Linked DNA regions of Cereibacter sphaeroides 2.4.1. Each later gene encodes a partner of the first gene's protein in a complex. Links are inferred from orthologs where the notes say so. Each region holds a gene or a part of one and is shown on either strand. Other genes may lie near its edges. The genes, in order: mfd and uvrA.

Region 1 (10,923 bases):
CATGACGGCAATCGGGAGGAAGATCATGGCCAAGTTGGCATTTCTGGGACTGGGGGTCATGGGCTTCCCGATGGCGGGGCATCTCGCGGCCAAGGGGCACGAGGTGACGGTCTACAATCGCAGCCCCGCCAAGGCCGAGGCCTGGGCCGCGCAGCATGGCGGACGCGCGGCCGCCACGCCGGCCGAGGCCGCCGAGGGTGCCGCATTCGTGATGGCCTGCGTGGGCAACGACGACGATCTGCGCTCGATCTGCCGCGGCGAGAGCGGCGCTTTCGCGGGCATGGAGCGGGGCGCGATCTTCGTCGACCACACCACCGTCTCGGCGCAGGTCACGCGCGAGCTTGCGGCCGAGGCGGACGGGCTCGGTCTGGGCTTCGTCGATGCGCCGGTCTCGGGCGGGCAGGCGGGGGCCGAGAACGGCGTCCTGTCGATCATGTGCGGCGGCTCGGAGGCGCATTATGCCGCGGCCGAGCCGGTGATGGCGGCCTATGCCCGGGTCTGCCGCAGGCTCGGCGAGAGCGGCTCGGGCCAGATCGCCAAGATGATGAACCAGATCTGCATCGCGGGGCTGGTGCAGGGGCTGGCCGAGGCGCTGGCCTTCGGCGAGAAGGCGGGCATGGACGGCAAGGCCGTGGTCGAGGTCATCAGCCAGGGCGCCGCGGGCAGCTGGCAGATGGCGAACCGGCATGGCTCGATGCTCGACGGCAAGTTCGACTACGGATTTGCGGTGGACTGGATGCGCAAGGATCTGGGCATCTGCCTCCGGACCGCCGACGAGGTGGGGGCAAGCCTGCCGGTAACGGCGCTCGTGGACCAGTTCTACAAGGAGGTCCAGCAGATGGGCGGCGGGCGCTGGGACACCTCCGCGCTCATCAAGCGCCTCACGCGCTGAGGCTGCCGCCCGCGATCCGCAAAGGGAAAGCCCCCGGCGCCTGCGCCTTTGCCGCTGCGTCGGGCGGTCCTTCCTCTGCTCCCGCAAGGGCGACGACCGCGCGGACCGGCTCCCTTGGCGCCCCAAGGCCCGGCAGGCGCACATGGAAAGGGCCCCGGGAGCGGCTCCCGGGGCCCGGATCGCGAAAGATGGCCCGTTCAGGGGATGATGCGCGAATATTTCACGCCGCCCAGCGTCGCTCCGGCGATCAGGCCGGACTGGCCGAAGACCAGCGCCACGACGGGCTGGATCTCGGTCGTTTCCTTGCCGAGGCTCGCGCCCTGATCGGGCGTGGCGTAGCGCACGTCCGCGCCCACCGCCCAGCCGGTGCCGGCGCGGAAGTCGGCCAGCGCCTGCTCGGTCATGAAGAAGAGCGCATGGGCATATTGCTGCGCGCCGATCTGGAAGCCGATGGTGGCGCGGGTGGCCGAGTAATAGTCCACCGTGATGTCGTTGATGCGGAGCGCGCCGCGGCCGTAGGCGCCGCCCACGCCGAAGCCCGCCTCGGTCACGAGCGGCATGTAGAGCACGCCCCTGGCATCGCGGGCGAGGTCGCGCGTGCCGGGGTAGCGATTGAAGAGATAGTCGCGCGTGGCATCCACCCGCGCATCGATCACCGCCGCATTGTTGTTGCCGACGCCGTTGGCACAGCCTGCCACGAGCGCCAGCGCCGCGCCGGCGGTGCCGAGAAAAGCCCGTCTCGAATAATCAGCCATGGAAACCCTCATTCCGCCTCAAGTCCCTGGGGCGGGGATCTTCGTCCCCTGACGGACACTTATATCGCGTTCTTCGCCCTTTGTCAGCCCGAAGCGTCCCGGCCGCGGCAGCCCGGTGCCGATGCGTCAGCCCATGCCGTTCAGAAGCCGTGCCGCCTCGGGGGCGAAATAGGTGAGGATGCCGTCGCAGCCCGCGCGCTTGAAGCAGAGCAGGCTCTCCATCATCGCGGCCTCGCCCTTGATCCAGCCGCGGTCGGCCGCGCCCCGGATCATCGCATATTCGCCCGAGACCTGATAGGCGTAGGTCGGCACGCCGAAAGCGTCCTTCACCCGCCGGCAGATGTCGAGATAGGGCATCCCGGGCTTCACCATCACCATGTCAGCGCCCTCGCGCAGGTCGCGCTCGATCAGCCGCAGCGCCTCGTCCGAGTTGCCGGGATCCATCTGGTAGGTCTTCTTGTCGCCCTTGAGCGCGCCCGAGGCGCCCACTGCATCGCGGAACGGGCCGTAGAAGGCCGAGGCATATTTCGCCGAATAGGAGAGGATCGCCACATCCTTGTGGCCCGCCGCCTCGAGCGCGGTCCGCATTGCGCCGATGCGGCCGTCCATCATGTCCGACGGCCCGAGGATGTCCGCGCCCGCCTCGGCCTGCGCCAGCGCCATCCGGACCAGCGCCTCGACCGTCTCGTCGTTCAGGATGATCCCGTCGCGCACCAGCCCGTCATGGCCGTTGGCATTGTAGGGATCGAGCGCCACATCGGTCATGACGGCCAGCTCGGGCACCGCGGCCTTGATGGCGCGGATCGCCCGGTTGGCGAGGTTGCAGGGGTTCCAGGCCTCCTCGCAGAGCTCGGTCTTCAAGGACGGATCGGTGTAGGGAAAGAGGCAGACCGCCGGGATGCCTAGGCTTGCGGCTTCTTCGGCCGCGGCCACGATCCGGTCGACCGAGCGGCGCACGACGCCCGGCATGGAGTGGATCGGCTCTTCGATATTCTCCCCGTCACGCACGAACAGCGGCCAGATCAGATCGCCCGTGGTCAGCGTATATTCCTGCGTGAGCCGGCGCAGCGCGTCGGTGCGGCGGGTGCGGCGGAAGCGGGCATGGGGATAGGCGGCTTGGATCGGGCGCATGGCTGTCCTCGGGAACGTCACGGGCACGCGGTGCCCGTGCTTGGAAATTTCCTTGTGCCTGCCATGGAAAGACCCCCATCTCAAGGGTACGAATGCCGCAAGGGCGGTATGCAGGATCGTCCGGGCAGGAGGGCAGGCCGCAGGTGGATTTCTACGTCCGTATTTCCGAGGTGATCGATTTCCGTTCCTTCTCGAACCTCTGGTTCTGGATCGCGCTGGCGGTGATGTGGTCGACCGCGAGCCACTGGGTGATGGGCGTGCCCTGGGATCTGGTGCAGCGGGCGCGCCGGCAGGGTGGGCGCGCGGGCGAGGATGTCCATCAGCTGGCCTGCATCTATGCAGGCCGCCTCCGCCACATCGGCGAGGCCGCGGGTCTCTGGGTCGTGGCACTGGCCTCGTTCCTGCTGACCGCGCTGGGGATCCTCGGCTTCCGCTACGGGCTCGAATTCGCGCAGGCGCTGTTCTGCCTCGGCTTTCCCATGATGCTCGTGGCCGGCATGAGCCACCGCACCGCGCTCCGGATCGAGGATCTGGCGGGGCCGGACCTTTACCACGCGCTCTCCTGGCATCGGCGGCAGGTGCAGGGGCTGGGGGTGGTCGCGATCTTCTTCACTGCCCTCTGGGGGATGTATCAGAACCTGCGCATCGGCGCGCTCTGACGGCCCCGGGAGCCGCCGTGCAGCAACGCAGCACGCAGGCCGTTGACGCGGCGGCGCGCCCTGTTAAGTGAGCCTCATGCAGAACGGAACGCGGATCTTCCTCGGCGGTGCGCCCGAGGGCTACGATGCCCGGCTGGTCGCGAAAGAGCTCGACCGCGGTGCCCCTGTCATTCACGTCGCGCGCGACGACAAGCGGCTCGAGGCCATGCGCACGGCGCTGGCCGTCATGGCGCCGCGCGCCGTGGTGCTGGAGCTTCCGGCCTGGGACTGCCTGCCCTACGACCGGGTCTCGCCCAACCCCGAGATCTCGGCGCGGCGGATGGCGACGCTCGCCGCCCTGGCGCACGGGATGCCGGGGGCCTTCGTCCTGCTGACCACGCTCAATGCCGCGACCCAGCGCATTCCCGCGCGCGAGGTGCTGCGGGCGGCCTCCTTCTCGGCCCGCGTGGGCGACCGGGTGGATGAGGGACGCCTTAGGTCCTATCTCGCCCGCATGGGATTCTCGCTCACCGACACGGTGACGGAGCCCGGCGACTATGCGATCCGCGGCGGCATCGTCGACATCTATCCGCCGGGTGTGGCGGGGCCGGTGCGGCTCGATTTCTTCGGCGACGTGCTGGACGGAGCGCGCCGCTTCGACCCCGAGACCCAGCGCACGGTCGAGAAGCTCGACCTCGTGGAGCTGGCCCCGGTGTCGGAGGTGATGCTGGACGAGGGTGCCTTTACCCGCTTCCGCCAGAACTATCGGATCGAGTTCGGCGCGGCGGGGACGGACGACCCGCTCTACGAGGCCGTGTCGGCAGGCCGCAAGCATCAGGGGATGGAGCACTGGCTGCCCTTCTTCCACGCGCGGCTCGAGACGCTCTTCGACTATCTGCCCGAGGCGAGCGTGATGCTCGACGATCAGGTGACGCCGGCGCGGATCTCGCGCTGGGAGGGGATCGCCGACCAGTATGACGCGCGGCGCGAGGCGATGACGGCGAAGGGCCGGCTCGACACGGTCTACAAGCCCGCCGCGCCGGATCTCCTCTATCTCGACGAAGCCGCATGGGAGGCGGCCGTGGCCGGGCACCGGGTGATCCAGCTTTCGCCGCTGGCCCAGAGCCCCGGTCCGGGCGTCCTCGATGCGGGCGGGCGGATGGGGCGCAGCTTCGCGCCCGAGCGTCAGGCCGAAAACATCAGCCTGTTCGGGGCGTTGGTCGATCATGTTCGCAGCTTGCGCGAGGATCGGCAGGTCGTGATCGCCAGCTGGTCCGAGGGCGCGCGCGAACGGCTGAAGGGGCTTCTCGAGGAAGCCGGCCTGCAGGGCACGAAGCTCGCGCAGGACATCCGCGACGTGCCCGAGGCACGCGGCGGCACGCATCTGATGGTCTGGGCGCTGGAGCAGGGCTTCACCGCGCCGGGGCTCGCCGTGATCTCGGAACAGGATGTGCTGGGCGACCGGCTGATCTCGAAGCCGAAGAAGCGCCGGAAGGCCGAGAACTTCCTGCGCGAGCACGACACGCTGACGCCCGGCGATCTCGTCGTCCATGTCGAGCATGGCGTGGGCCGCTACATGGGCCTCGAGACGCTGCGGGTGCCGCAGCCGCCCTCGAACAAGCCGGGGCCGCCGCACGATTACCTGCATCTCGTCTATGCCGAGGACGCGAAGCTCTACCTGCCGGTCGAGAATATCGAGCTTCTGAGCCGCTACGGGCACGAAGAGGGGCTGCTCGACAAGCTGGGCGGCGGGGCGTGGCAGGCCAAGAAGGCGCGCCTCAAGGAGCGGATCCGCGAGATTGCCGAGCGGCTCATGCGGATCGCGGCCGAGCGGCACCTGCGCCATGCGCCGATCCTCGAGGCGCCGCATTCGCTGTGGGAGGCCTTTTCGGCCCGCTTCCCCTATCAGGAGACGGACGACCAGCTGTCGGCCATCGCGGATGTGGTGAAGGACCTCGAATCCGGCAGCCCGATGGACCGGCTCGTGGTGGGCGATGTGGGCTTCGGCAAGACCGAGGTCGCGATGCGGGCGGCCTTCGTGGCGGCATTGGCGGGCATGCAGGTGGCCGTCATCTGCCCGACCACGCTTCTCGCCCGTCAGCATTTCCGCAGCTTTGCCGAGCGCTTCCGCGGCTTTCCGATGAAAGTGCATCAACTGTCGCGCTTCGTCTCGGCCAGGGAGGCGGCCGAGACGCGGTCGGGCCTCGCCGACGGCACGGTGGATATCTGCATCGGCACCCATGCGCTTCTGGCCAAGGGCGTGAAGCTGAAGAACCTCGGGCTCCTCATCATCGACGAGGAGCAGCATTTCGGCGTGTCGCACAAGGAGCGGCTGAAGGAGATGCGCTCCGAGGTCCATGTGCTGACGCTGACCGCGACGCCCATCCCGCGGACGCTGCAACTGTCGCTGACCGGCGTGCGCGATCTGTCGATCATCGCGACGCCGCCCGTGGACCGGCTCGCCATCCGCACCTACGTCTCGGAATTCGATACTGTGACGATCCGCGAGGCGCTCCTGCGCGAGCGGTATCGGGGCGGGCAGAGCTTCTTCGTCGTCCCGCGGCTCTCGGATCTGCCCGACATGGAGGCCTTCCTGCGCGACCATGTGCCCGAGGTCTCCTATGTGGTGGCGCACGGCCAGCTGGCGGCGGGCGAGCTCGACGAGCGGATGAATGCCTTCTACGATGGCAAGTTCGACGTGCTTCTGGCCACGACCATCGTAGAGTCGGGCCTCGACATCCCGACCGCCAACACGATGATCGTCCATCGCGCCGACATGTTCGGCCTGAGCCAGCTCTATCAGATCCGCGGCCGGGTGGGCCGGGCCAAGACGCGGGCCTATTGCTATCTCACGACGAAGCCGCGCGCGCCTCTCACCCCGCAGGCGATCAAGCGGCTGCGGCTGCTCGCCTCCCTCGACAGTCTCGGCGCGGGCTTCAATCTCGCCTCGCACGACCTCGACCTGCGCGGCGCGGGCAACCTCCTCGGCGAGGAACAGTCGGGTCATATCAAGGAGGTGGGCTACGAGCTTTACCAGCAGATGCTGGAGGAGACGATCCAGAAGATCCGCTCGGGCGAGCTGCAGGGCCTGAGCGAGCCCGACGAGCAATGGGCGCCGCAGATCAACCTCGGCGTCCCCGTGCTGATCCCCGAGGAGTTCGTGCCCGATCTCGACGTGCGGCTCGGGCTTTACCGCAGGCTCTCGGGTCTCACGACCAAGGTCGAGCTCGAAGGGTTCGCGGCCGAGCTGATCGACCGGTTCGGCCCGCTGCCGCGCGAGGTCAACACGCTTCTCCTCGTGGTGCGCATCAAGGCCATGTGCAAGCGCGCGGGCATCTCGCGGCTCGAAACCGGCCCGCGCGGGGCGACGGTGCAGTTCCACAACGACAAGTTCGCCAATCCGGCGGGCCTTGTGGATTTCATCAAGGCGCAGGGCGAGACGGCGCGGGTGAAGGACAACAAGATCGTGCTTGCGCGCGACTGGAAGACCGAAGGCGAACGGATCAAGGGCGCCTTCGCCATCGCCCGCGATCTGGCCGAGAAGGTGGTGAAGCCTGAGAAGACCCCCGCCAAGGTCGCTCGACCGGCGGGCTAGCCGAAGGCAGGGGACGGGGTCCGTCTCCCTGCGGGAGGACACAGGAGGCCCGTCCGGCGGGCAGGTGACTGCGGGGCAGGGTTGAGGCCGGCATCGGCCACCCCGTCGCGGGACAGGGGTCGCCCCCCGGCAAGTCGAGCGAAGGCAGGAACCATTGCGCAGCGGGAGAGCGGTCGCAGCCAGGCCTACCCGGGTCGCGCCTTCGGCCTGCAGACGGAAAACGACAGGGATGGCCCGGAGGCCATCCCTGCGTGGCAGGCTATCAGTTCCGGGGCAGCGAGCGGATCAGCAGGTAGCCCAGTCCCGCAAAGCAGGCCACGCCCAGCATGAGCGGCAGGGGCGTCCCGTCGAAGGCGAGACCCAGTGGCGCGGCGAGGCAGACCGCGAGAACCGTCGCGATCGAGCCGATGACCGACGCCGCCATGCCCGCGATATGGCCGACAGGCTCCATCGCCAGCGCATTGAGGTTGCCGAGCGTCAGGCCCGCGGTGAAGAACACCCCCGTCGTCCAGGCCACATAGGCCGGGAAGGCCAGCGCCGCCGGCCAGAGGTCGGCCACGTTCATCCCCCACATGCCGAGCGAGACGAGGAACTGCACGCCGAGCGCGACCGTCACGAGGAAGCGCATCCCGAGCCGCATGACGAGGGCCGCGTTCACGAGGCTCGCGCTGCCCGCCATGAGGGCGATGGCCGCAAACCAGAGCGGGAAGCTCTCGGCCCGGCCCCAGGTCGTGTCGAAGACCTGCTGGGTCGAGGAGAGCGTGCCGAAGAGCGCGCCGAAGACCAGCGTCTGCACCCCGATGGCGGTGAGGATCACCCGGTGCGAGAGCACCTCGCGGAAGGCCGAGACCAGCCCCTCGGTCGAGAAGGGGCGGCGCGCCTCGGGCGGGAGCGTCTCAGGCTGGCGCAGCGAGACCCAGAGGATCGACACGGCCGAAAAGCCGAGGAACGACAGGAAGATGCCGCGCCAGCCCAGGGCCTCGATCACGACCGTGCCGAGGAGCGGCGCCACCGCCGGCACCAGCGTGAAGATCAGCATGGCAAAGCTCATGATCCGCGCCATCTCGCGCCCGCGGTAGAGGTCGCGGACGAGCGCCAGCGACACGACCCGCGGAGCCGCAGCGCCGAGCCCGCCCGCCACGCGGGCCAGCAGCATGAACTCGAGCGTGGGGGCCGCCCAGGCGCAGAGCGCGGCGAGGCAATAGAGCACGGCGCCGCCCATGATGACCTTCTTGCGCCCGAACCGGTCCGAGAGCGGGCCTGCGAAGATGGTGCCGATCCCCATGCCGAGGACGAAGCTCGTGAGGATCAGCTGCGCGCGGTTCGGCGCGTCCGGGCTCAGCTCGGCCGCGATCTGGGGCAGGGCGGGCAGCATGGAATCGATGGAAAAGGCCACGGTCGCGAAGAGCATCGCGATCATGCCGACGAATTCGGGCTTCGAGAGCCGCCCGCTCTCGGGGGAGCCTGCGAGGGAAGTCATGCGTCGGATCCCTTCGCTGCGGCCAGTTCGTCGATCACCTGCTGCCAGAGCTCGACCGGCTGCGCGCCGGGCACCACATGGCGGCGGGCAACGAGGAAGGTGGGCACCGCCCGCACGCCCTTGGCGCGCGCATCCGCATCCCGCGCGGCCAGATCCTCGCGGTCGGCATCCGAGGAGAGCAGCCGGAGCGTCAGCGCCCGGTCCATGCCGCAGCGCCCGGCGATGTCGGCCAGCACCTCGGGCACGCCGATGTCGAGCCCCTCGCGGAAATAGCCGCGGAAGAGGGCGGAGACCACCGCCGCCTGCCGCCCCTCGAGCCCGGCCCAATGGATCAGCCGGTGCGCGTCGAGCGTGTTGGGCGTGCGTTCGATCGCGGAGAAGTCGATCTCGAGCCCCGCCGCCTCGGCCGCGGCCTGCACCTGGGCATAGACCTCGACCGCGGCCTGACGCCCGCCGAACTTGGTTTCGAGGTAGCTGCGCCGGTCCATCCCTTCGGGGGGCATGTCGGGATTGAGCTGGAACGGGTGCCATTCGATGAGGAACGGATGGTCGGGGCGCGTCTCGAGCGCGCGGTCCAGATGCGCCTTGCCGATGTAGCACCAGGGGCAGACGGGATCCGAGAAAATGTCGAGGCGGATCATGGCCGCTCCTTTGGAAATCCTGCGTTGGGGGGTGGGCCGCGGCGGTCATCCCGGGACGGGAGCCCTGCGGCGATGCGCCACCTCGTGCTACGCCTGCCTGTCGGGCGATGCAAGCGGGGGCGCCTCACGCCCTCTTGATCTTGCCTGACGGCTCTCTATGTGCGAATGAACGTTCATTCGCCAGCCGCACGAGGCCTCATGCCCGACAGCTCTGCCCCCGTTCCGCGCGGCGACGAGATCCTCGATCAGATCCGCGGCACCTTCGCCGAGAAGGGGTTCGACGGCGCCTCGATGCAGGATCTGGCCCGCGCCGCGGGCATGAGCGTCGGCAACTTCTACCGCTACTTTCCCTCGAAGGCCGCCATCGTCGAGGCGATCGTGCGGCGCGATCTCGAAGGCGTCGAGCGTGACTTCGCCGCCGTGGTCTCGTCCGACGATCCGATGGCGCGGCTGCGCGAGATCCTGCGCTACCGGATCGAGGTGGAGCTCTGCGAGGAGGATGCGCCGCTCTGGGCCGAGATCACCGCCATGGCGCACCGCAACCCCGAGATCGCCGGCATCTGCGAGCGCATGGAGACGGAGATCCGCCGGGCCTTCCTCGGGATCTTCGCCCGCGTGACGGGGCAACCTCCGGCCGAGGCCGAGGCGCGCTTTGCAGCCCATGCCGCCTTCCTCGTGATGCTGGTGCGGGCCTGGGCGCTCGACTGGCCGCAGAAGCGGGCCGGGGCGGTCGAACTGAAATCCCTTCTGCTGCGCAGCATCGACGCCACCCTCGACGAGGTGGCACGGTGCGAGGCGCAGGGTGCTTCGAAAGCGAGAGGTCTGCCATGCGGCGCGTGATGACGATTGCCCTTCTTGCCGGTCTGATGCCCTGGGCGAGCCCCGCGCAGGAGGCCGCCACCCCGGCCGCAGGTGCTCAGGCCCTGCCCGCCATCACGGTCTCGACCGTCGTGCGCCGGCCGATGCGCGACCGGGTGATCGCCTCGGGGCTGATCGGCGCGGTCGAGCTGGTGCAGGTCCAACCGCTGATCGAGGGCCAGCCCATCGAGACGCTCGAGGCCGACGTGGGCGATACCGTGGCCGAGGGGCAGGTGCTGGCGCGCCTGTCGGTCTCGACGCTCGAACTGCAGAAGAGCCAGTTCACCGCCTCGCTCGCCTCGGCGCGCGCCACCATCGCCCAGGCCGAGGCGCAGGTGCTCGAGGCCAAGGCCTCCGCCGACGAGGCCGAGCGGGTGAACCGGCGCACCGCGCAGCTGCGCCAGCAGGGTGCGGCCTCGCAGGCGGCGGCCGATACGGCGCAGGCCGCGTCGGTCTCGGCCAACGCCCGCGTGATGGTCGCGCGCCAGACGCTCGAGGCCGCGCGGGCGCAGGTGGCGCTGGCCGAGGCGCAGCTGGCCAATATCGAGCTGCAATTGAACCGCACGTCGGTGGTGGCGCCGGTGGCGGGCGAGATCGTCTCGCGCACGGCCAAGGTCGGCGCCATCGCCTCGGCGCAGGGCGAGCCCATGTTCACGCTGCTGCGCGACGGGCAGCTCGAGCTCTTCGCCGATGTGGCCGAGCAGGATCTGCTGCGGCTCAGGCCCGGGCAGAAGGTGCTGATCCGCACGCTCGGCACGGCCGAGCCGCTCGAAGGGACGGTCCGGCTGGTCGAGCCCACCATCGACACCGCCACCCGCCTCGGCCGTGCGCGCATCGCCATAGGCCAGATGGAGGCCGTGCGCTCGGGCATGTTCGCCGAGGCCGAGATCCTCGTGAGCGAGCGCGACGCGCTGGCGGTGCCGGTGACGGCGG
Region 2 (10,303 bases), 190 kb from region 1 along the record:
GCGACGTGCAGCGCGGCCTCGAGGTGATCGAATTCTGCATCGGCGCGCCGCATCTGCTGAAGGGCGAGTTCACCGACAGTGCGGGCCCCGGCATCGACATGTATTCGATGCGCCAGCCGCTCGGCGTGGCCGCGGGCATCACGCCCTTCAACTTCCCGGCGATGATCCCGCTGTGGAAGATGGGCCCCGCGCTTGCCGCCGGCAACGCCTTCATCCTGAAGCCCTCCGAGCGCGATCCGTCCGTGCCGCTGATGCTGGCCGAGATCTTCCAGGAGGCGGGCCTGCCCGACGGCGTCCTGCAGGTGGTGAACGGCGACAAGGAGTCGGTCGACGCGATCCTCGACAACCCGACCATTGCGGCGGTGGGCTTCGTGGGCTCGACCCCGATCGCGGAATATATCTATTCCCGCGGCTGCGCGAACGGCAAGCGCGTGCAGTGCTTCGGCGGTGCCAAGAACCACATGATCATCATGCCGGACGCCGACCTCGATCAAGCGGCCGATGCGCTGGTGGGCGCGGGCTACGGCGCTGCCGGCGAGCGCTGCATGGCGATCTCGGTCGCCGTCCCGGTGGGCGACGAGACGGCCGATGCGCTCATCGAGCGGCTGATCCCGCGCATCGAGAAGCTGAAGGTCGGCCCCTACACCGCGGGCAACGACGTGGATTACGGCCCGGTCGTGACCGCCGCCGCGCGCGAGAACATCCTGCGCCTCGTACAGTCGGGCGTGGATCAGGGCGCCAAGCTGGTGGTCGACGGCCGCAACTTCTCGCTCCAGGGCTACGAGAAGGGCTTCTTCGTCGGCCCGCACCTCTTCGACCATGTCAGGCCCGACATGGACATCTACCGCAAGGAGATCTTCGGCCCGGTCCTCTCGACCGTCCGCGCGGCCTCCTACGAAGAGGCGCTGAGCCTTGCCATGGATCATGAATACGGCAACGGCACCGCGATCTACACCCGCGACGGCGACGCCGCCCGCGACTTCGCGGCGCGCGTGAATGTGGGGATGATCGGGATCAACGTGCCGATCCCGGTGCCGCTGGCCTACCACACCTTCGGCGGCTGGAAGAAATCGGCCTTCGGCGACCTGAACCAGCACGGCCCCGACTCCTTCCGCTTCTACACCCGGACGAAGACGATCACCTCGCGCTGGCCCTCGGGCATCAAGGAGGGCTCCGCCTTCAACTTCAAGGCCATGGACTGAGTTTCGGTCCTGCTCCACCTCCCGCAGCCGGCGCCCCCGCGCCGGCTGCTTTCCTTTGCGGGTGCCCGATCCGTCCGAGCTGAGACCTGGCAGCCCGCCGCCGCCCCGCCCCGTCGACGGCTTCCGTTTGCTGGCCCCGAGCCTCGATCCGTCCGACGTGCGACCCGGCAGCCCGCCCCGCGTCGACGGCATCCCTTTGCGGACCCTGCGCCCCGATCCGTCCGACGTGCGGCCCGGCAGTCCCCACCGCCGGCCACGCAGAGAGCGCCGGCCGCCGGGCCCGCGCCGCGACCCCGCCTGCGGGTTCGCATCCGTGCCCCGTGCGTCGCTCGGTTGACAGCTGGCAACTCTGCCTCTCGCCGCGCAGGCTGTCTCCCTTGGCGGGCACTGCCTCCCCCGATCCGTCCGAACTGCACCCTCCCAGCCCCCGCCGCTGGCCTGCCCGCGTCGGAAGGGCGCGGCCTTGCGGGCTTGACCGGCCGCCCCGACTGCCGGACACCAAAGACCTGTCACGAGGAGCCGCCATGAGCTGGATCGACGACGCGGGCCTGCCCGATCTTGCCGCCGACGCGCGCGCCCGGCTCGAGGCGCTGCGCCCGGTCCGGCTCGCCCGGGGCACGCTCCTCTTCCGTCCGGGGGATGCGGCGCAGGGCTTCGTGGTCGTTCTCGAGGGCCGCGTCGAGGTGTTCCTCACCGGCCCCACCGGGCGCGAGATCCTGCTCTACGCGGTCGAGCCCGGCCAGAGCTGCGTGCAGACGACGCTCGGCCTCATGGGCGGCGAGGACTATACCGGCGAGGCCGTCGCCGCGACCGATCTCGCCGCCGTGGTCATCCCGCGCCCGCTCTTCCTGCGGCTGATGGACGAGAGCGCCGCCTTCCGCAGCTTCGTCTTCACCGCCTTCGCGCGGCGGATGCAGATGATGATGCATGTGCTGGAAAAGGTGGCCTTCCAGCGCGTCGAGAGCCGGCTCGCCGGCACGCTCCTCGCCATGGCGGAAGCCAACGAGGTGACGGCGACGCAGGCCGATCTCGCCACCCGGATCGGCTCGGCGCGAGAGGTGGTCTCGCGGCGCCTCGACCAGTTCGCGCGGCGCGGCTGGGTCCGGACCGACCGCGGCCGGGTCCGCCTCCTCGACCCCGGCGCCCTGCGCCGCCTCGCCGCGGCCGACGGCGCAGACTGATCGAGAGCGGCTCGTCGGACCGCCGCCATGCGCAGGCAGGGCTCCGGATCGAACCTGGCCCGGCTCAGCCACTCTCCTGAACGCTGCCCCGACCGGACGAGAGCCCATCAGGCAGGCACGTCGCTCCCGAACCCATACGTTCCGCGGCCGGGCCAGGGCGAGCGTGACGAGATCACAGACCGCGGACAGGCCGGGGCCTAGGGTCGCCTCATGCCCCGTGCCGGGGCGGATCCAACCCAAAGGTGAGACGGATGTTCAAGACCAACGTCGGCGGCATCGACCGCATTCTCCGCATCGTCGTCGGGCTCGCGCTGCTCGCGGCCTTCTTCCTGATGCCCGACGCGAGCTACCGCGCCGTCCTGCTGATCGGCATCGTGCCGCTCCTGACCGGCCTCTTCTCGACCTGTCCGCTCTATTCGCTCGTGGGCATCAACACCTGCCCGATGAAGGGCTGAAGGACGCCGCCGCGCCGCCTGCGCGTCGCTCAGGGCGCGATGGGCTGCGGCGCGGCCGCCATTGGGTGCAGGGCAAAGGCGCCGGGGCGACCCGGAGGAAGCGCTGCACCGACGGCGGCCCTTGCAGGCAGGGCGGCGGCTTCAACCGCCTGCCTCAGGTGCTTCCCCGCCCGCTCCGTCCGCGGCAGCGCGGCGCGAGCGGGGCTCGATGCCCCCGAGCGGCGCAGCCCCGGCCTATTCCGCCGCCAGACGCCGGGGTTTCAGCATGTCGCGGAGGTAGCGGCCGGTGTGCGAGGCCTCGACCTTGGCCACCTCCTCGGGCGTTCCCTCGGCCACGATCTTGCCGCCGCCGTCGCCGCCTTCCGGGCCGATGTCGATGATCCAGTCCGCGGTCTTCACCACATCGAGATTGTGCTCGATCACCACCACCGTGTTGCCCTGCTCCACCAGCTCGTGCAGCACCTCGAGCAGCTTTTTCACATCCTCGAAATGCAGCCCCGTCGTCGGCTCGTCGAGAATGTAGAGCGTGCGTCCCGTGGCGCGGCGGCTCAGCTCCTTGGAGAGTTTCACCCGCTGCGCCTCGCCGCCCGAGAGCGTCGTCGCCTGCTGGCCCACCTTGATGTAGCCGAGGCCCACCCGCATCAGCGCGTCCATCTTCTCGCGGATCGAAGGCACCGCCTGGAAGAACTCCTGCGCATCCTCGACCGTCATCTCGAGCACGTCGGCGATGCTCTTGCCCTTGAACCTGATCTCCAGCGTCTCGCGGTTGTAGCGGTGGCCCTTGCAGGTCTCGCAGGTCACATAGACGTCGGGCAGGAAGTGCATCTCGATCTTGATGACGCCATCGCCCTGGCAGGCCTCGCAGCGCCCGCCCTTCACGTTGAACGAGAACCGGCCCGGCTGGTAGCCGCGCGCCTTCGACTCGGGCAGGCCCGCGAACCAGTCGCGGATCGGCGTGAAGGCCCCGGTGTAGGTCGCGGGGTTCGAGCGCGGCGTGCGCCCGATCGGCCGCTGGTCGATGTCGATGACCTTGTCGAGCTGCTCGAAGCCCTTGATCGTCTCGCAGGGCGCCGGCGTCTCGCGCGCCCCGTTCAGCCGCATGGCCGCCGTCTTGTAGAGCGTCTCGATGGTCAGCGTCGACTTGCCGCCGCCCGAGACGCCGGTCACGCAGACGAACTTGCCCAAGGGGAAGTCCACCGTCACATCGTGGAGGTTGTTGCCGCTGGCCTTCACCACCGTGAGGGCCTTGCCGTTGCCCTTCCGCCGCTCGGCGGGCACCGAGATCTCGCGCGTGCCCGAGAGATACTGGCCGGTGAGGCTCGCCGGATCGGCGGCGATCTCGGCGGGCGTGCCGTGCGCCACCACCTGCCCGCCATGGACGCCCGCGCCCGGACCCACGTCGAACACATAATCCGCCTCGCGGATCGCATCCTCGTCATGCTCCACCACCAGCACCGAATTGCCCTGATCGCGCAGGTTCTTCAGCGTGGTCAGCAGCCGGTCGTTGTCGCGCTGGTGCAGCCCGATCGAGGGCTCGTCGAGCACATAGAGCACGCCCGTCAGCCCTGAGCCGATCTGCGAGGCGAGCCGGATCCGCTGGCTCTCCCCGCCCGAGAGCGTGCCGGCCGCGCGGCTCATCGACAGATAGTCGAGCCCCACATTGACGAGGAAGCCCAGCCGCTCGCGGATCTCCTTGAGGATCGCGCGCGCGATCTCGTTCTTCTGCGCGGTCAGATGGCCCGGCACGGTCTCGATCCAGGCGAAGGCCTCCTTGATCGACATCTGCACCACCTGCCCGATGTGCAGGCCGCCGATCTTCACCGCCAGCGCCTCGGGCTTCAGCCGGTAGCCGCCGCAGACATGGCAGGGCCGGTTGTTCTGGTACCGCTCGAATTCCTCGCGCACCCAGGCCGAGTCGGTCTCGCGGTAGCGGCGCTCCATGTTCGGGATCACGCCCTCGAAGCTGCGGCTGACCTGATAGATCCGCCCGCCCTCGTCGTAGCGGAAGGTGATCTCCTCCTCGCCCGAGCCGCGCAGGAAGACGGATTGCACGTTGAACGGCAGGTCCTTCCATTTCTTCTTCGGATCGAAGCCGTAATGCCGCGCCAGCGCCTCGATGGTCTGGGTGTAATAGGGCGATTTCGACTTGGCCCAGGGCGCGATGGCCCCCTGCTTCAGCGTGAGCCCCTGATCGGGCACCACGAGACGCTCGTCGAAGAAGAGCTCCATCCCCAGCCCGTCGCATTCCGGGCAGGCGCCGAAGGGCGCGTTGAACGAGAAGAGCCGCGGCTCGATCTCGGGGATGGTGAAGCCCGAGACCGGGCAGGCGAATTTCTCGGAGAAGGTCGTGCGCACCGGCTCGCCCTCGGCGGGCGCGCTCTCGAAGATCGCGATCCCGTCGGCGAGGTTCAGCGCGGTGCGGAAGCTGTCGGCCAGCCGCGTCTCGATCCCCTCGCGCACCACGATCCGGTCCACCACCACATCGATGTCGTGGCGGAACTTCTTGTCCAGCGTCGGCGGCTCCTCCAGCTCGTGGAAGGTGCCGTTCACCTTCACCCGCTGGAAGCCCTGCTTGCGGAGCTCGATGAACTCCTTCTTGTATTCGCCCTTGCGGTCCCGGACGATGGGCGCGAGCAGATAGCCCCGCGCGCCCTCGGGCATTGCCATCACCGCATCGACCATGTCCTGCACCTGCTGCGCCGCGATGGGCAGGCCGGTGGCCGGGCTGTAGGGCGTGCCGACCCGCGCCCACAGAAGGCGCATGTAGTCGTAGATCTCGGTCACGGTCCCCACGGTCGAGCGCGGGTTCTTCGAGGTCGTCTTCTGCTCGATGGAGATGGCCGGCGACAGACCCGAGATATGGTCCACATCCGGCTTGCCCATCATGTCGAGGAACTGCCGCGCATAGGCCGAGAGGCTTTCGACATAGCGGCGCTGGCCCTCGGCATAGATCGTGTCGAAGGCGAGGCTGGACTTGCCCGACCCTGACAGGCCGGTGATGACCACCAGCTGATCCCGCGGGATGTCGACATCGATGCCCTTGAGATTGTGCTCGCGCGCCCCGCGCACCGAGATGAACTTCTGTTCGGCCATCGCCCCGATCCTCGCGATCTCGTCTTCCGGAACGGCGGATATAGAGGCCCGGGCCTGAGTCTCCAACCGCCGGTCGCGAACATAGTATGAACTTTAACCGGATGGCAGGGTTTATTTCACGCCATCGCCCTGCGGCGGGCAGAAAGCCACTGGTGGAGCAAGATCCCGGCGAGGCTCGGCAGCAGCACGAAGAAGATCAGCCCCCGTGCCCCTTGGGCGGCGATGAGGGCCGCCAGAAGAGGCGTTCCGCTGGTGGTGCCGAGATTGCCGAGCTGCGCCACCGCGCCCGCGGCGCGCGCGCGATCCTCCGGGGCCGGGTTCAGCTGCGGGATGGCCGCGAAGGACGCGCCCTGCACCAGCCCCAGCGCCGCGGCGAGGCTGAGCGCTGCCGCCTCCATGGCGAGCCCCTGCCCCCAGCCCGCCCAGAGCGCCAGCGTCGAGACGATGGCGAGGCCGAAGCCGCCCTGCACCACCTTCACCGCCGGAACTCGCCCCAGCATCCAGACGCCCAGCGTCAGCGAGACGGCGATGGAGGCGAGCGGCATGGCCGAGGCGAGGAAAGCGGGATGCGGCGTCTCGGGCGGCAGAAGCGTCAGCAGCGCCACATAGACGAGCGTGTAGCAGAAGAAGCCGATGGCGGGCGCGGCCACCCGGGCCGAGGCATAGATCTGCCCGTGCTGGCGCAGAAGCGAGGGCTGCACGCCCGGCAGGCGGGGGCTCCGCGCGTCGGCGGGCAGGAGCGTCCGCACGAGGAGCGCACAGGCCGCCATATAGGCCGCATGGATCAGGAACAGCGGCGGGATGCCCCAGGCCGCCACCAGCGGCCGCCCGATCCAGGCGGTGAAGGCGAAGGAGACGGCGAAGAACGAGGCCCAGAGCGTCATGGCAAAGCCCTGCCGCGCCGGCGGGGCGATCTGCGCGATGAGCACCGGGGCGGACACCACGATGGCGAGATGCGCCAGACCCTCCACCGCCCGCAGCCCCAGCATGAGGCCCAGCGGCGGCAGCAGCGCCTCGATCAGCGACAGGCCCGCGCCGGCGAGGAGCGCCGTCACCAGCACCCGGCGGTAGCCGAGGCGGGCCACGAAGAGCCCCGCCGTCGTGCCGAAGATCAGCCCCGCGAAGCCCACGACCGAGACGATCAGCCCGAGCGTCACCTCCGCAGCCCCGGCATAAGCGGCCGAGATCGGCTCGAAGATCACCCCCACCTTGGAGAATTGCGCAGCCGCGCCCAGTCCGGCGAACCAGAGCACGAAGACCTGAAGCATGGGCGAGCGGATCATGCCCCCTCCTACTCCCGCGCCCCGGCCAAGGCCAGAGCGTCCGGCACCTGACCGCCCCATGGTCAGGCCTCGCCGGGCTGCCAGAGCCCCACGGCGGCGAATGCCGGGCCACACAGCCCCAACGCAAACGGCGCCCCGGAGGGCGCCGCCGCAGCCTTCTCAAGAGGAAGCCTCAGAAGTGGATCGCGCGGCCGTAGGCGTCGAGCACCGACTCATGCATCATCTCGGAGAGCGTCGGATGCGGGAAGACGGTCTCCATGAGCTCCGCCTCGGTCGTCTCCAGCGCGCGGCCCACGACATAGCCCTGGATCAGCTCGGTCACTTCCGCGCCCACCATATGCGCCCCCAGCAGCTCGCCGGTCTTCGCATCGAACACCGTCTTCACGAAGCCCTCGGCCTCGCCGAGCGCGATGGCCTTGCCGTTGCCGATGAAGGGGAAGCGGCCGACCCGGATCTCGTAGCCCTTCTCCTTCGCCTTGGCCTCGGTCAGGCCGACGCTCGCCACCTGCGGCTGGCAGTAGGTGCAGCCCGCGATCGAGCCCGGCTTGATCGGATGCGGATGCCCGCCCGCGATCAGCTCGGCCACCATGACGCCCTCGTGGCTGGCCTTGTGCGCGAGCCATGGCGCGCCCGCGATGTCGCCGATGGCATAGAGCCCCTCGACGCCGGTCCGGCAATATTCGTCGGTCACCACATGGCTCCGGTCGACGGTCACGCCCGCGGCCTCGAGGCCCAGCCCCTCGACATTGCCCACGATCCCCACGGCCGAGATCACCGTGTCGAACTCCATCGTCTCGGTCTTGCCGCCGGTCTCGACATGGGCCGTAACCTTGCCGCCCGCCCGGTCGAGCTTCTTGACCGTCGCCTTCTCGAGGATCTTCATCCCCTGCTTCACGAACTGCTTCTTGGCGAAGGCCGAGACCTCGGCATCCTCCACGGGCAGGATGCGCTCCATCACCTCGACCACCGTCGTGTCGGCGCCGAGCGTGTTGAAGAAGCTCGCGAATTCGATGCCGATGGCGCCCGAGCCGATCACGAGCAGCTTCTTCGGCATCCGCTTCGGTTCCAGCGCATGTCGATAGGTCCAGACCAGATCGCCATCCGCCTCGAGCCCGGGCAGCTCGCGCGCCCGCGCGCCGGTGGCGAGGACGATGGACTTCGCCTCGAGCTCTTCCGTGCCCTTGTCGGTCCTGACCGAGACGCGGCCCTTCCCGGCCAGCGTGGCATCGCCCATGACGACCGTGATCCTGTTCTTCTTCATCAGATGCGCCACGCCCGAGGAGAGCTGCTTGGCCACCCCGCGCGACCGTTTCACCACCGCGCCGAGATCGTAGCCGATGCCCTCGGCCTTCAGGCCGAACTCCTTCGCGCGGTGCATCAGGTGGTAGACCTCGGCCGAGCGCAGCATCGCCTTGGTGGGGATGCAGCCCCAGTTCAGGCAGATCCCGCCCAAGTTCTCGCGCTCGACGATGGCGACGTTCAGGCCCAGCTGAGCCCCCCGGATCGCGCAGACATAGCCGCCGGGACCGGCGCCGATCACGATCATGTCGAAGCTCTTCGCGGGCATCCTCGCCTCCATGGAAAAAGTAGTTTGGCCTTAAACCATTTCCCTCGCCTGCGCAACGGCCGCCCCGGGAGCCCGGGAGCGCGGCGCCTCACCCCCTCAGGCGCCGCACCTCGGCCGCATAGGCGCCCTCCGCAAGGAAGGCCTCCTCCTCGGGGGTGGAGGTCCGTCCCAGCGCTGCGTTGCGGAAGGGAAAGCGCCCGAAGCGGGCGATGATGGCCGCATGGGCATGGGCATGCAGCAGCCCTTCGGTTCCGGTCTCGGGCATCCGCTCCTGGAACAGACGCACCGCCTCGGCCTGATCCTCGGGCGCCTCGGAATGTTCGAGCGGCAGGTAGAAGAACTGCCGCTCGGGCTCGGGCGCGCCCAGATCCCAGTCCGCCGCAATCGCCTTGCGCGCGCAGTCCCGCGCCAGCGGATCGGTCGCGAAGGCCTCCGCGCTGCCGCGGAACATGTTGCGCGGAAACTGGTCGGTGAGGATCAGGAAGGCGAGGCTGCCCACCGTCCCTTCGGTCCAGTGATCCAGCCCACCGTCGCGCGCCGCCTGCCACAGATCGCCGAACCGCTCGCGAATGGTCTCGTCCACCTCCGGATCGACCGCATACCAGCCCTCGGGCCCGACCTCGCCCAACCAGAAGTCGAGCACCGCAACCGGATCGTCCGCCATTCCTGCCTCCTGGCTGTCATGGGCGCAACCTGACAGGTCGGGCGCAGGGCGGCAACCGCCTTCGCCCCGGCGCGCGGACCGCCCTCACCGCGCGCCCGATCCCGCTTTCACTCTGTCCAAATATCCCGCGGGGAGTCCGGCCCGCAGGGCCGGACGGGGGCGCGCAGCCCCCTTCCCCCGGCGGCCGGAGCGCCGGACGGCTCCCGTCACTCGGCCGCCTGCTGCGCCTCCTGCGCCTCGGTCACCACTTCCATGACCGCCCCGACCGCAACCGACGAGGCCGTGGGCGCCACGGTCGCGAACGAGCCGGTATCGGCCACCGCGGGCGCCGCGCGCCGCGTCATCCGCCATCCGGCATAGGCCGCCATCGCGCCATAGAGGATGCCGATGAAGAGGAAGAAGCCGCTCGGCCCCGCCTGCTCCATGATCCAGCCGGTCACCAGCGGGCCGCAGATCGCGCCGAGACCGTTCATGAACAGGAGCGCAGCCGAGGCCGCCGCCATATCCTCCTTGCCCAGAAAATCGTTCGTATGGGCGATGAGCAGCGAATAGATCGGGTTGGTGATCCCGCCCAGAAGCAGCGCGACCCCGATCAGCCCCCAGAAGGGCGGCGCCAGCGCCACGGTCAGGGCCATGAGCAGCCCCGCCACCACCGCAAGCCCGAGGATCAGCTGGCGTCGGTCCATCCGGTCCGAGGCCCAGCCGATCGGATATTGCAGCACGAGCCCGCCCACATAGAGCGAGCCGATGAAGATCGAGATCTCCTGCACCGAGAGCCCGTCGAGCGTGCCCCAGACCGAGGCCATGCCGAACATTGCCGAGAAGATCCCGCCCGTCATCAGCATCCCCACCACGCCC

The links.
Region 2: the proteins of mfd (region 1) and uvrA are in contact, whole or in part, in a crystal structure (PDB 4DFC), measured with the Escherichia coli proteins. The link is inferred for Cereibacter sphaeroides 2.4.1 from one-to-one orthologs.

Annotation. Positions count from the first base shown.
Region 1 is NC_007493.2:1,449,706-1,460,628, reverse strand. The notes cover bases 3,181-7,211. They hold mfd (transcription-repair coupling factor), read left to right. Parts: upstream 3,181-3,513; coding sequence 3,514-7,011; downstream 7,012-7,211. Other genes in these bases: RSP_RS07100 (hypothetical protein), read left to right, coding at 3,181-3,437. Also shown: RSP_RS07115 (NAD(P)-dependent oxidoreductase), read left to right, coding at 26-892; RSP_RS07110 (lipid-binding SYLF domain-containing protein), read right to left, coding at 1,090-1,647; hemB (porphobilinogen synthase), read right to left, coding at 1,774-2,778; more of RSP_RS07100, read left to right, coding at 2,922-3,180; RSP_RS07090 (multidrug effflux MFS transporter), read right to left, coding at 7,274-8,491; RSP_RS07085 (DsbA family oxidoreductase), read right to left, coding at 8,488-9,132; RSP_RS07080 (TetR/AcrR family transcriptional regulator), read left to right, coding at 9,331-9,972; RSP_RS07075 (efflux RND transporter periplasmic adaptor subunit), read left to right, coding at 9,960-10,923. UniProt on the Escherichia coli protein: Couples transcription and DNA repair by recognizing RNA polymerase (RNAP) stalled at DNA lesions. Mediates ATP-dependent release of RNAP and its truncated transcript from the DNA, and recruitment of nucleotide excision repair machinery to the damaged site.
Region 2 is NC_007493.2:1,644,992-1,655,294, forward strand. Bases 2,873-6,283 are described here. They hold uvrA (excinuclease ABC subunit UvrA), read right to left. Parts: upstream 5,932-6,283; coding sequence 3,073-5,931; downstream 2,873-3,072. Other genes in these bases: RSP_RS07970 (MFS transporter), read right to left, coding at 6,048-6,283. Also shown: RSP_RS07950 (CoA-acylating methylmalonate-semialdehyde dehydrogenase), read left to right, coding at 1-1,202; RSP_RS07955 (Crp/Fnr family transcriptional regulator), read left to right, coding at 1,727-2,383; RSP_RS07960 (YgaP family membrane protein), read left to right, coding at 2,635-2,838; more of RSP_RS07970, read right to left, coding at 6,284-7,214; lpdA (dihydrolipoyl dehydrogenase), read right to left, coding at 7,387-8,781; RSP_RS07980 (DUF924 family protein), read right to left, coding at 8,870-9,445; RSP_RS07985 (MFS transporter), read right to left, coding at 9,652-10,303. UniProt on the Escherichia coli protein: The UvrABC repair system catalyzes the recognition and processing of DNA lesions. UvrA is an ATPase and a DNA-binding protein. A damage recognition complex composed of 2 UvrA and 2 UvrB subunits scans DNA for abnormalities.